DNA from 2 places in the Paenibacillus sp. FSL P4-0127 genome. Region 1 is predicted to be linked to the other one. Evidence: riboswitches for the same ligand, from Rfam matches in the RefSeq annotation. Region 1 holds a riboswitch; the other holds the start of a gene.
What was found. A riboswitch is a leader RNA that binds a small molecule or an ion and turns the genes downstream of it on or off. The one in region 1 is predicted to bind FMN.
Positions count from the first base shown of each region.

Region 1 (6,882 bases):
GTCCAAGACTACCCACCTGAATCTGAAACTTTTTTACGTTCAGAAGTATTACTGTCAACTGAAGATAACACTATTATAGATATACTTTCAACAGTTCCAAGTGGTAACTTAAAAGAAGATGACGCAGTGTCGATTAACGGATTGGTCGTCGGAAGAATGGAAGTAGAAAATGCAATCGGCGGCACCTTTACCCACCTTATTGTTATCACAAATAATCTGGAGTAACTAACTTATCTCATTGATGCGCAGCTTGTGAATAATATCTAAACTTAAACGTTGGCTGGACCATGAAGATTTGCAGTTAGCGGTGATCGTCCGAATCGAGCTGCAAAAGAAACAGGCTATGGTGCTCTAGAGCCTGTTTCTTTGGATTCTATTGGGAAGAAGAGGTGAAGTCAATGACCATACGGCCCTGGATTTTGCCTTCCTCCATCTCCTCAAAGATATGGTTGATGTCCTCAATCGGACGTTTGCTGACGATCGGCACGACTTTGCCTTCCGCGGCGAAGCGGAAAGCCTCCTTCAGGTCTTCGCGGGTTCCAACCAGGGAACCGATGACCTGAATACCGTCCAGAACGAGACGGGGAATGTCCAGGTCCATCTTGTCCGTCGGAAGGCCTACGGCTACAACACGAGCGCCTGCCTTGACCACGTCAATCGCCTGGTTGAACGGCTTCTTGGCCACGGCGGTAACGACAGTGGCGTCAAGGCCGGCTCCGTTGGTCAGCTCCTTGGCTTTGTCGGCCGGATTCTCCTTCAGGCTGTTCACGGCATAATCCGCACCGACACTAAGCGCCAGCTCCAGCTTCTCGTCGCTAATATCGAAAGCCACTACTTTGGCATTGAATACGTGCTTCGCGTATTGCACGGCGAGGTTGCCCAAGCCGCCGATACCGAAGATGCCAATCCACTGTCCGGGCTGGATGCCGCTGACCTTAACCGCCTTGTAGGTCGTCACCCCGGCGCATGTGACGCTGGTCGCAGCGGCCGGGTCGAGCTGCTCCGGTACTTTGACCGCGTAATCCGCCCTGACGATGCATTGCTCCGCCATCGCGCCGTCTACGGTATATCCCGCATTTTTGACCTCTCTGCACAGCGTTTCCCGGCCTGTCAGGCAATATTCGCAGCGTCCACAGCTCTCGAACAGCCATGCGATGCTGACCCGGTCTCCAACGCGCAGGTTCGTGACCCCTTCGCCCAGTTCAACGACTCTGCCGATGCCTTCGTGGCCCAGCACCCGGCCCGTTACGTCGCCGAAGTCCGCGTTTTTAACGTGCAGATCGGTGTGGCATACCCCGCAGTATTCCATTTGGACCAAAGCCTCGCCGTGCTTTAGGGGACGAAGCTGCTTGTCCTCGATATGGACGTTTTGATCCTTCGTGACAACTGCTGCTTTCATGATCATAAATCTCCTTTGGCTGATATCGTTGGTATCACTGCTTCATACAGAGACTACCCGATATCATTCGAATTCTGTTTTGGAAATATACCTTAAGAATAAGAACATATATGGTTACCCCGTAATTGATATGAATTATCAACTACGGGGTAACGGGGGCAATTCCATAGCAATTTTTATCGGCAATTAAGTTTAGAGAGTAAAACAAAGAATGTTTCTTTATTGAGCTGTCTTTCCCATATTGGTGAACCTGTGATGAGATTCTCACTCGGAAACTTGGTTTAGCTTGCGTAGAAGCAAAGCCAGAAGGGCACCGACAATCCCCAGCCCAAGCAGTTAATGGAGGAGGGGGTAGTCACAGGAGTTTGCCGTAAAGTGGATCCGTGTTATCCCCAGCAGTATGAAAGCTATTGTCTAACGTATATTGAACCTTTGTTTAATCCAAACCTTGGAGAAAGTACGAGCTCTTACGAAAGATGAGACAAAAATTTAGGAGAAGAAAGAATGTAAGTCACTTCATTAAGCCATCGGGAAACGATGGCTTATGCCATTAATTATCCATTTCAAACAAAGCCATAAGCAACTCAATCGGAAGAACTGGCATACCAAGTCCTTTGCATCTCTTGAGCTTTTTGCGGATCGTCCATGAGTAGAGTCTTGTACTCCAGCATCTTGTTAAGGGTGTCCAGCATTTGGTCGTATTCTTTCTTCTTGCTTTCCGCTCGACAGCCTCTTCCGAATAGTTACGGTAATTGTTGCTTTCTCGCCGGACATGCCGAGCATCCAGCAAGCCTTCCTTTTCATAAAAGCGGATCGTATGGATCGTTAATCCCATCTTGTCCGCCAGTTCCTGAATTCTCATGATCATTTCTCCTTTGGGCCGCTTGCCCTAGAGTTCACTTCATAGTTTATGCTTAACACGTTCAAGCAGTCAACTCATGAAGGAGGATATCATTATGCATGTTTTTGTTACAGGAGCAACAGGGTATGTCGGTTCCGCAGTTGTCCGGGAACTGATCGGCGCGGGACATACAGTAACGGGTCTTTGCCGTTCTGAAGAGAAAGCCGCAGGATTAAAGGCAGCGGGAGCTGAAGCGCTATACGGCACGCTGGACGATCTCGATACTCTGCGCAGCGCCGCTGCAGCTGCGGACGGCGTGATTCATCTGGCGTTCACCGGCGACTTTTCCGACTTTGAAGCTGCGCTGGCTCTGGATTTGCGGGCCGCCCAAGCCATGGGGGCGGCGCTCGAAGGCTCCGGGAAGCCGTTTATTACCACGGGTCACCCTCACGAAAATGGACATACCGTGGACGATGCCGTGCTCGCCATGGCAGAGCGGGGTATTCGGGCATCCATCGTCACGCTTGCACCGACCGTGCACGGCGAAGGCGATAGGGCCTTTGTGCCGATGTTGATCAACATCGCCCGGGAGAAGGGCTTCGCCGCCTACATCGGCGACGGAATGAACCGCTGGCCGGCGGTTCACCGTCTGGATGCGGCGGTTCTGTACCGACTGGCGCTGGAATCCGCCCCGGCGGGCTCACGGCTGCTTGGCGTCGGCGATGTAGGCATTCCGTTCCGCGAGATCGCCGAGGTCATCGGGCGGCAATTGAACGTGCCGACGGTTAGCATCACACCTGAAGAAGCAACCGCCCATTTCGGCTTTCTTGGCCCCATTGCGGCATTCGACATCGCAGGCGTGTTCAACACTGCGCAGGGGAGTCTGGCAACACGGGAGCTTCTGGGCTGGAAACCGGTGCAGCCCGGACTGATCGCCGATCTCGAAGAAGGGCATTATTTTGGGGTGTAGAGATTAAAGTGAAATTATTGATCCGTATGCAAAGTGGAGACGGCGAGATGAACCGATAAATAAAGAAAAAATGAGGCGGCAAGAAACTGATTAAAGTTCCAAGAGACCCGTTCTTTCGGTGGCTGTAAGGCACGGATAATTCAGACATGTAATTTAATTTGGGGATGGGAGTTGTTGCATTTTTTATTTTGTGGTGGTAACATTACCGCAGAGCCTATGACATGTCATAGGACCACAACCAAATAAGCTACAATCCTTCGGGGCAGGGTGAAATTCCCTACCGACGGTGATGGCTGAAACGGATAGCGGCGATTTTCGCCGGTCGGTATTAATCCCCTCCGTTTCAAGCACGAGTCCGTGACCCGCGAAGCGCTGAACAAGCGCAAGCGGCTGAGCCGGTGCGATTCCGGGACCGACAGTATAGTCTGGATGGGAGAAGGAAAACGCGAAAAAACACGCACGTTTTAGTTATTCTTTATTATTTACTATTTCGGTGTGTTTGCAACCAAAGAGCTTTTTGTATTTCAAGTTCCGCATTTCACAAAGTTTAGTTGCGCGATGAAATGACGGCTTGAAAATACGGCGTCTTTAGGCTACCCGTCTTTTTGGCGGTATTGTCTTTGCCGTCCGCTCTTTTGGCTTGCGTCTTGCGTAGGATAACTCTCATACAACCCTGCCGGATTGGTTTCGGCAGGGTTATTTGGTTTTGTTTGGGGTTTTGGTTTGAGATTTATGTGATTTTGGATTTCGGCGGGAGGCGAGAGGCAATGCAAGTGATCGACGATGAATACTACATGGGGCTGGCCCTGGATATGGCCGAGCGGGCCCAAGGCCAAACCGGCGTCAACCCGGTGGTCGGCGCGGTGGTCGTAAAAGACGGCGCGCTCGTCGGCCTGGGGACGCATCTTGAGCGCGGCACGCCGCACGCGGAGGTTCACGCGCTGAACATGGCCGGAGCGAACGCCAAGGGCAGCACCGTTTACGTCTCGCTGGAGCCCTGCAGCCATTACGGTTTGACGCCGCCTTGCGCCGAGCGGCTGATTACCGAGGGGGTCAAGCGGGTCGTGATCGCCTGCGAGGATCCGAATCCCCAGGTTGCCGGCAGGGGCATCGCCATGCTCCGCGATCAGGGGATTGAGGTAAAGGTGGGCGTGCTCCGGGAAAGGGCCGTGAAGATCAACCGGAAGTTTATCAAATTTATTACGACGGGGCTCCCCTACGTCACGGTCAAAACGGCCAGCACGCTCGACGGCAAAATCGCCTCCCGCACCGGGGACAGCAAATGGATTTCCAATGAAAGCGCGCGGGAAATCGTGCATACGATGCGGCACCGGCATCAGGCGATTATGGTCGGCGTCTCCACCGTCGTTGCCGACGATCCGCAGCTCACAACCCGGCTTTCCGTTCCGGGGCTGTCGCCGGTCCGGTTGATCGTCGATTCCACGCTGCGGATTCCCGAAACGGCCAAGGTGCTGCAGGATCATGCGGCCCCGACGATCCTGCTGACGACGGAGCGGGCCGATCCGGCCAAGGCGGAGCTGCTAACAAGCCTGGGCGCCGAAGTGATGCGCTGCGGAAACGGGCCGCAGGTGGACCTCAAACTTGCCCTGGAACAGCTCGGAGCCAAAGGCATCTCGTCCGTGCTGGCGGAAGGCGGCGGCCGCTTAAACGGCTCGCTTTTGCAAAACCGGCTTGTGGATGAAATCGTGTTGTTTTTTGCCCCCAAGCTAATCGGCGGCGGCCAAGAGGCGGCGGTGAATTTCAGGTTTGCCGGCTTCGATTTGATGCGGGACGCCGTCACCTTGCGGGATATGGAAATAACGCAAATCGGAGATAATGTGTGCATCCGGGGTTATCCGGTTTGGAGCGAAACGTAAATGAACCAGAGGAGGGAAAAGAGATGTTCACGGGACTTATCGAGGAAATCGGAACGATGAAGTCGATCGGCCGCAAGGGAGAGGCGATGCTGCTGGAAATCTCCGCGCAGGTGGTCAGCGAAGATATCAAAATCGGGGACAGCGTCGCCGTCAACGGAGTCTGTCTCACGGCCACCGCCGTAGGCGCCGCCTCCTTTACGGTCGATGTGATGCCGCAAACGTACCGGAATACGAATTTGAAAGATTTGAAGCCGGGCAGCCGGGTCAATCTGGAACGGGCGATGGCGGCAAATGGGCGCTTCGGCGGCCATATCGTTCAGGGGCATGTCGACGGCGTCGGGAAAATCGTCGGCACAGGCCGGGACCAGAACGCGGTCGTATACGAAATCGCACCGCTTCGATCTTCTTTGTTCAAATACATCATTCCCAAAGGTTCGGTTACGGTGGACGGCATCAGTCTGACGGTCGTGGAGGCCGGGAGCGGGAAATTTGCCGTTTCGATCATCCCCCATACCCTTTCCGAGACGGTGCTTGCGTTTAAACGCCCGGGAGATACGGTAAATGTGGAATGCGATGTGCTGGGAAAATACGTGGAGCATTTGCTGAAATACGGAAAAAATCACGGCGAACCTGAGGATGAAGGTCCCGGCAGCCCAACCGGCCAATCCGGAATCGATCTGCCGTTTTTGACCGCCAACGGTTTTGCCTAAAGTTTGTTGAAACAGGAGGGGAAAAAGCATGAGCGAGATACGATTGGACCGTGTGGAAGATGCGATCTACGAGTTAATGCGAGGCAAAGTTATCATCGTCGTAGACGATGAAGACCGGGAGAACGAAGGGGACTTCGTCGCCCTGGCGGAAAAAGCGACGCCGGAAGTGATCAATTTTATGATCACGCAAGGGCGCGGACTCGTCTGCCTGCCGATCACGCAGGAGCGGGCCGAAGAGCTTGATTTGCAGCCGATGGTTGCGCAAAATACCGATTATCACGGGACGGCTTTTACCGTGTCCATCGACCATGCAAATACGTCGACCGGGATTTCCGCCTATGAACGTTCGCTTACGGTCAAAGGGATTATGGACCCGAACGCGAAGCCGGCGGACTTCCGGCGGCCCGGCCATATGTTCCCTCTGATCGCCAAAAAAGGCGGCGTGCTCCGGCGCGCGGGCCACACGGAGGCCGCGGTCGATTTGGCCCGCATGTGCGGCTCGTATCCGGCGGGGGTCATCTGCGAGGTGATTAAGGAAGACGGGACGATGGCCAGACTTCCGGATTTGGCCGAGATCGCCAAAACGTTTGATCTGAAGCTGATCAGCATCAAAGACTTGATTCATTACCGCAACGAAAAGGAAAAGCTGGTCAACCGCGAAGTCGAAGTGCGGATGCCCACCGATTACGGCGAATTCCGCGCGGTCGCTTATACGAACGAGGTTGATTCGAAAGAACATGTGGCGCTGGTTAAAGGCGAAATCAACAGCACTGAGCCGGTGCTCGTCCGCGTTCACTCGGAATGTCTGACCGGCGATGTGTTCCATTCGCATCGCTGCGATTGCGGCCCGCAGTTTGAAGCGGCGCTCCGGCAGATCGAGGAAGCGGGGAACGGCGTGCTGCTGTACATGCGCCAGGAAGGACGCGGCATCGGGCTGATCAATAAACTGAAAGCCTATAAGCTGCAGGAAGAAGGTTACGATACGGTCGATGCCAATCTGAAGCTCGGTTTTCCGCCCGATCTCCGCGATTATGGGATCGGCGCGCAAATCCTGAAGGATTTGGGCGTGCGGAAAATCCGCCTGC
Region 1 is NZ_JBBOWY010000001.1:3,546,099-3,552,980, forward strand. It holds gene NYE74_RS15915 (hypothetical protein) at 1-225, shown strand, start outside; gene adhP (alcohol dehydrogenase AdhP) at 374-1,399, opposite strand; gene NYE74_RS15925 (MerR family transcriptional regulator) at 1,950-2,261, opposite strand; gene NYE74_RS15930 (SDR family oxidoreductase) at 2,356-3,210, shown strand; FMN riboswitch at 3,460-3,655, shown strand; gene ribD (bifunctional diaminohydroxyphosphoribosylaminopyrimidine deaminase/5-amino-6-(5-phosphoribosylamino)uracil reductase RibD) at 3,978-5,087, shown strand; gene ribE (riboflavin synthase) at 5,111-5,797, shown strand; gene NYE74_RS15945 (bifunctional 3,4-dihydroxy-2-butanone-4-phosphate synthase/GTP cyclohydrolase II) at 5,826-6,882, shown strand, end outside.

Region 2 (6,882 bases), on a different contig from region 1:
GGACTAGCTTGGAAAAAGCATATGTTTGTCCCCCGTTTTTCTGAAATAGCGGTAAAAAAATCCTCTATTTTCGTTGCACACCTTTTTTGGGGAACATAAGGACCTTTTTTACCGCTATTTTCATGAACTCCACAAAAACGCAGGCCGCGTGTCCTCCTTACACCCTTTAATTGCACTGACAGTCCTTTAATCGCTCCGGCAGTCCTTTAACGTGCCCCCATGTTTTAAGCTCGCCCATTAGAGGTCTTGAGGAGCGGATTCTTCTCGAGTTCATTCTTGTAATAGATAATATAAAATGGTGACACAGATAAAAACATAGTCTATAATCAGGTGGTGAATAACTTATATAACAGTAGTTTTAAATAACTAGTACAGTAGTTTTGGCGCAAAGAAAGGGGGAGGGGCTTATCATCACCCTGGAGCATGTGAGCAAAACATACCGCTTGCCGGACGGTCAGTTGGAAGCGGTGCAGGATGTGTCCCTTGCCGTCGAGAAAGGGACGATTCACGGCATTATCGGAGCGAGCGGGGCCGGCAAATCGACGCTGCTGCGGATGATGAACGCTTTGGAGCTGCCCGACCGCGGGAGAATTACCGTCATGGGGCGGGAACTGACAGTTCTCCCGGAGGCTGCGCTGCGGAAGGTGCGCCGGTCGATCGGGATGATTTTCCAGCAGTTTCATCTGCTGAATAACCGGACGGTCAGCGGCAACATATCGGTGCCGCTTGAATTGGCCGGGACCCCAAGACGCGAGCGCGCCGAGCGCGTGGATGAGTGTCTGCGGTTCGTTGGCCTGCCGGACAAGGCGAAGCAGTATCCGTCGGCCTTAAGCGGCGGGCAAAAACAGCGGGTGGCGATCGCCCGGGCCCTGGCGAACCGGCCGGACGTGCTGCTCTGCGATGAGCCGACCTCGTCGCTCGACCCGCGGACGACGGCGGAAATTTTGGAGGTGCTGAGGCATATCCGCGACACCCTTGGAGTAACGATCGTGATCGTGACCCACGAAATGGAGGTCGTGAAAAGCCTCTGCGACACCGTGTCCGTCATGGAGAACGGAAGGCTGACGGATACGTTCCCTCTGGGGCAGCGCCGGGGTGCGGCGGATAAGTCTGCACTTGCGATGTCCTACCGGGAGCAGCTGCTCGCAGGAACGGAGGGGCGCCATGTTTGATTTTGCCGCCATGTGGCACGATGTGCTGCAATACCGCGCTCAGATCGGGGAAGCGATCGGCGAAACGTTTATGATGGTCGGTATCTCGCTGGCCGCGGCTATCCTGCTTGGGTTTCCGCTCGGCACGCTGATGTTTCTGACCAGCAAAGGGCAGCTGTACGAACATCGCGGCTGGTCGGCCGTTCTGAACAGCGCTGTGAACATTGTACGCTCCTTTCCGTTTTTGCTGCTGGTCGTGTTCATGATTCCGCTCACCCGCTTGATTGTGGGCACCGCGATTGGAACACTGGCCGCTTCCGTGCCGCTGGCGATCGTGGCGGTGGCGATTTATTCGCGGTTCGTGGAGCAGTCGCTGCTGGAGGTGCCGCGCGGCGTGATGGAGGCGGCCCGGGCCATGGGGGCCTCGAAGCTGGCTATCATTTTCAAATTTTTACTGGTGGAAGCCCGTTCCGGTCTGGTGCTTGGACTGACCTCCTCGACGATCAGCTTTATTTCCTACTCCACGGTCATGGGGGTGGTCGGCGGCGGCGGGGTCGGCGATTTTGCCATCCGCTACGGCTACCAGCGCTTCGAAACGGAGCTGATGGTTGCCGTCATCGTGCTGATGATTATTTTGGTGCAGGGCATTCAGTTTGCGGGAAATGCGATTTCCCGGCGTTTGGACAAGCGTTAAGTTTTTTTGCGGGGAAGCCCGGATTCACTGGCAGCATTAAGCAGGCAGCGGGTAAAAAGAGCAAGGAAGAGAATTAGGATGAGGGTTGAAGGGGGAGTTTTTTCATGAAAATGATGAAATGGATGATGAGCTTGGCGCTGCTGGCGCTTGTGCTGACTGCGTGCGGGGGCGGCGGCGGACAAGACCGGGCGGCGAAAGGCGCCGGAAATGAAGCGGGGACGAACGGGGCAACTTCGGCGGCAGCGTCCGCAGAAACAACAACGACAACGTTGAAGGTAGCCACCTTGATTCCGCCGATGACGGAAATTCTTGAATTGATTAAGCCGCAGCTTAAGGAGGAGGGCATCGATCTGGAACTGGTCGTATTGTCCGACAACGTGCAGCCGAACGATGCCTTGGCGAACAAGGAAGTCGATGCGAATTTTTTCCAGCACGTTCCTTACATGGAACAGTACAATGAAAGCAAAAACGCCCATCTAGCGGCGGTTCAGCCGGTATATCACGCGGTGTACGGCGCATATTCCAAAAAGTACAAATCGATGGAGGAACTGCCGGACGGGGCGACGATCGCCATCGCCAACGATCCTTCCAACATCGCTAGGTCGCTGATGATGCTGGATAAGGCGGGGGTCATCAAGCTGAAGGAAGGCGCGGGGCTGGAAGCCACCCAGGGGGACATCGTGGAAAACAGCCATAATTACAAATTCGAAGAAGTCGATTTGCTGATGCTGGCCCGGATGCTCGATGACGCCGACCTGGTGCTGATGACGCCGGCGTATGCCAGTCCGCTCGGACTGACGCCGAAGAAGGACGCGCTGCTGACGGAAACCGTCGATTCCGCGTTTGCCATTACGCTTGTCGCCCGCGAGGACAACAAGGATTCGGAGCCGGTCCAAAAGCTGGCCAAAGCGATTTCCAGCCCGGAAGTGAAACAGTTCCTGGAACAAAAATACGACGAGATCGCGCTGCCGGCGTTCTAAAAACGGGCTTGGGAAGAACTGGACCTTTGGGGCATGAGCTATAGGAAACGGGGGCTTTCAGCTTCCCGCAAAACTGGCTGCTTATCGAAAACAACTTCGACGTGGCGAAGCGGGTGTAATTCAGGTAATTAACGTTGGGCGGGTAATGCCAATGTCGGGAGGTCTTGAATTTTCAAGAATTTTCAAATATAATTTTCATGTGATTTTTGCTACAGTGATATTGGGGTGGATGCGTTATGCTGAAACCAACCCAACATTTTTAAAAAAATTTAAATGAATATGGATCTTCGGGGTAAGGTGAAATTCCTGACCGGCGGTGAGGTTCCTCTGTTCCATGGGAAGAGAGGGGCTTAAGCCCGCGACTCGTTTACCGCGTGTTGTCCGCGGTTGGCGACTGACTTGGTGCGATTCCAAGGCCGACGGTATAGTCCGGATGGGAGAAGATCAAACAAGCAAGTTTGAACGGAGCTTTTTTTGCTTCGGCCAGGCTTATTTGGTCGCCCCCGCAACCCCTTTTGTAGGAAGGATTGCGGGGGTTTTCTACGTAGACCCCATATTCAAGAAGGGGACATCATTATGAAAAATGCAAGCGCAAGCAGCAGAGTAAACGGAGTAGGAGCGGGAACCGGCAAGACCGGTTTGCAGGCCGGACGCAGCGCCGGCACGCTGGCGGGAGGGGCCGCAGCGCCAGGCGGCGCGTCAGGGAAAGCGGCAGCCTTGGCCGGGAGCGCGGCCGCGAAAGGTACGGCGAAAACCGGGTTTTGGCTCGTTGTTTTGGGAGCCGCCCTTTGGGGCGTCGACCCGCTGTTTCGGGTCATTTTGCTGAAGTCGCTGACGTCGGCGCAAATCGTTCTGATTGAACACATCATCATCGCTTTGGTGGCCGTTCCGGTGTTATGGAAAAACCGCTCCGAACTGAAAGGGCTGGGCTGGCGCCACGCCGGCGCGCTGCTCTTCATTTCCTGGGGCGGGTCGGCGATCGCCACCATCCTGTTCACGATGGCGCTCTCCAGCGGCGATTTGAACGCCGTGCTGCTGCTGCAAAAAATGCAGCCGCTGTTCGCCATCCTGCTCGCCGGCCTGCTATTGAAGGAGAAGCTGCCGCGCCACTTTTTCGGATTGCTGACGGTCGCTTTGGCCGGAACGTACCTGCTTACTTTCGGATTTACGGTTCCGATCGGGCACTGGAGCGATTTCGTGCAAATCGGCAGCCTGCTTTCGCTGGGAGCGGCCGCGCTTTGGGGCGGTTCCACCGTGATGGGGCGGCTGATGGTCGGGAAGATGAAGTACGAGACGGTGACGTCGCTGCGGTTTATTTTGGCGCTGCCGCTGCTGCTGGCTATCGCCTGGAACGAAGGGGCGGGCTGGAACCTGCCGGCCGGAGGCTGGCAAATCGCCGCCGTTTCGCTGAATATGCTTGGACAAGCGCTGCTGCCGGGTCTCCTGAGCCTGCTCGTCTACTACAAAGGACTGACGACCACGAAGGCGTCGGTAGCCACGCTGGCCGAGCTGAGCTTCCCGATGGTCGGGGTGCTCGTCAACTGGGTGGCGTTCCAGCAGATGATTACGGCGGCCCAAGTGTGCGGCTTCGTGCTGATCTGGGCGGCGCTGTTCATCATCTCACGCCAGGGCGGCTCGCCCGCCGCGGAGACGAAAGCGGGCAACGCGGGCAAAGTGGGTAAAGCTGGCGCTTAACAGGGAAGATCGTTTAACCTGTGTGTTAACTAACTTTGATTTTGGCGACCTCCGTTGCGGAGGTCTTTTTTGTTTCTGCTCCCAGTTTCGCAAGCTTGATTGGATATTTCCAATAGAATCAGCTAAAATTCGCGAAAGGAGCCCATCCGCGGCAAAGCCATTGGATATTTCCAATGAGATATTGTCATTTCGAGACGTACCATCTTTATAGGAGATGATCTGGTGGCTACGGATTATTGGATCATCGATTGGATGACCGGAATGGCTGGCAATCCATCGGGGGATATTGCAAGATCCCTGCTTTTTTTGACTTACGGAACGATGCCCGAGGGAACTCCCAAAATCGTATCCATCATCGTAAATTTCCTAAGGCAGCGAATCAGCGAAGCCGAAAAGGATATTTAAAGCACTACTTAAAGCATTCGAATGTGAGCTATCATGAAATCGACGGATGGACCTTGCCGGTCGCCGCCGCCAGACTCGCGGATTGGATTCCCCCGGAAGAGAAGAACCGGCTGTTGTCGGAGATTCGAGCCCGATTGAGGGCGCTATGAAGAACAGAAGTCTATTTTTTCCTACAGAGAGGCAGCCAAAACTGATGCCGAATTTCTGGCCAAGTTATCCGGTCAGCTTGGTTATCGGTTCAATACAAACATCCCGTTTTAAAAGAAAGATCGCCGGTTACCCTGCTTTCTTGGTCAGGATAACGCGGCGATCTTTTTTCATGCCCATAAAAAAATAAAACGCTTGGAGGTTAACTTTCCGTCTATAAAGTGAGAGTTCAAGACAGATCAGCAGCATTCAACTGAAGAAAGAAGCTTATGAACAGGGAGGGCATCATGAAAGAGGAAAAGCTGGCCGTGGCTGTTTGCACGGGAGATGAAGAAGCCTTCTTCAACTTCGTGTCCAGGCACAAGCGAAAGCTCTACGGTGTTGCATACAGCTATATGCACAACGAGGCCGACGCGCTGGATATGCTGCAGGAAGCAGCATATAGGGGGTGGTCGAAATGCCACACATTAAAAGATCCCGGCGCAATGCTGCCTTGGTTGATCCGAATCGTCATCCATTGCTGCATAGAAGAACTAAGACGGCAAAAACGCCGGAAAAAGATCATTTTGGAGCGCTCCGTTACATACACCCCCGAGATGATAAGTGTTGCAAAGCTCGACATGGAAAAGGCGCTAAGCCGCCTAAAGCCCAAGTACAGAAATGCAATTATACTCAGGTACTACAATGATATGACCGTTCCGGAGATCGCCCAAATACTCGGGAAGGCGGAGGGGACCATCAAGACGTGGCTGCACCAGGGACTCAAGCAATTGCGCGGCAAAATAAATTACGGAGACGAACATGGAGGTGAACTTCAACATGGCCAATCATGAGGACTGGATAATGGAAAAAAGCTGGCAGGAAGTACGTCAGGCTGCCGGAAGAGTAACGGACGAGAAGTTAGACGAGGCGCTGCGGCAGGGCATAGAGCGGGCTGCTCGTGAACGGATGCGTCCGTTGTCCCGATTGCGGACGATGAAGCGGCTTCGCGTTGCCGCTGCGGTCCTGTCTATCTTGTTGGTCATCGGAGCCGGCGCAGTAGGCAGCTATAAGCTAAACCGGATATACCGGGTCCCAGCGGCAGAAAAGGCACCGATCAATGCGCGGATTCCCTCCTATGTGGAGAACATTTTCGATGCGAACAGCCAATTGGATAATCCTTCACTTCTCAACATGCTCAAACAAGCTGCCGATCACGGTCTGTATCATGAGCTGAATCAATCTATCGTCGCTAAAGGTTATAAAATGACGGTTGATGGAATCGTGGCGGACAGCAGGCGAATCATTATGTTTTATACCACAGAGAACCAGAATGAGGATCTTCCATTACGCCTGAGCTATAACCAGCCTCCGCAGTTGCTGGATCGTCAGGGCCGGCCGCTGAATGGTTCGTTCACTTGGGACACCTACGCCCAGTTGCCTAAAAATCAGCCGCTGACCAAGGGGGTTATGGTATTTGATTTTGAAACGGCCGGACAAATTCCGGAAAGCTTCCAGATCAAAACGACCTGGTCTCAGTTTCAACGGCAAGGCAGCAATGAACGCCAAAGCAGCAATGTTAGTGTAGAGAGAACAGAAAACCTGGTCGTACCCGTTACGATTCAAAATGGCGCTCACGCCGCGGATATTGAGGAGCGGCCGATCCACGTGGAGATAACGCAGAGCGGACAGCAGATCACCTTTACCAAACTGATTCAGAGCCCCCTGAGGACGGACCTTGTTTTCGATTTCAAGAGCAGCACCGGCCAAAAGCTGGAAAAGATCGAAGCCGTGCTGGAGCTTGCCTCACTGAAAAAGCAGGCAAAGGAGC
Region 2 is NZ_JBBOWY010000002.1:929,338-936,219, forward strand. It holds gene NYE74_RS30510 (methionine ABC transporter ATP-binding protein) at 408-1,172, shown strand; gene NYE74_RS30515 (methionine ABC transporter permease) at 1,165-1,845, shown strand; gene NYE74_RS30520 (MetQ/NlpA family ABC transporter substrate-binding protein) at 1,950-2,825, shown strand; FMN riboswitch at 3,105-3,274, shown strand; gene NYE74_RS30525 (DMT family transporter) at 3,402-4,520, shown strand; gene NYE74_RS30530 (hypothetical protein) at 4,743-4,925, shown strand; gene NYE74_RS30535 (sigma-70 family RNA polymerase sigma factor) at 5,360-5,905, shown strand; gene NYE74_RS30540 (DUF4179 domain-containing protein) at 5,892-6,882, shown strand, end outside.
Region 2: it holds a riboswitch for FMN, as region 1 does, so the genes downstream of both, NYE74_RS30525 (DMT family transporter) here and ribD (bifunctional diaminohydroxyphosphoribosylaminopyrimidine deaminase/5-amino-6-(5-phosphoribosylamino)uracil reductase RibD) in region 1, are expected to answer to the same signal.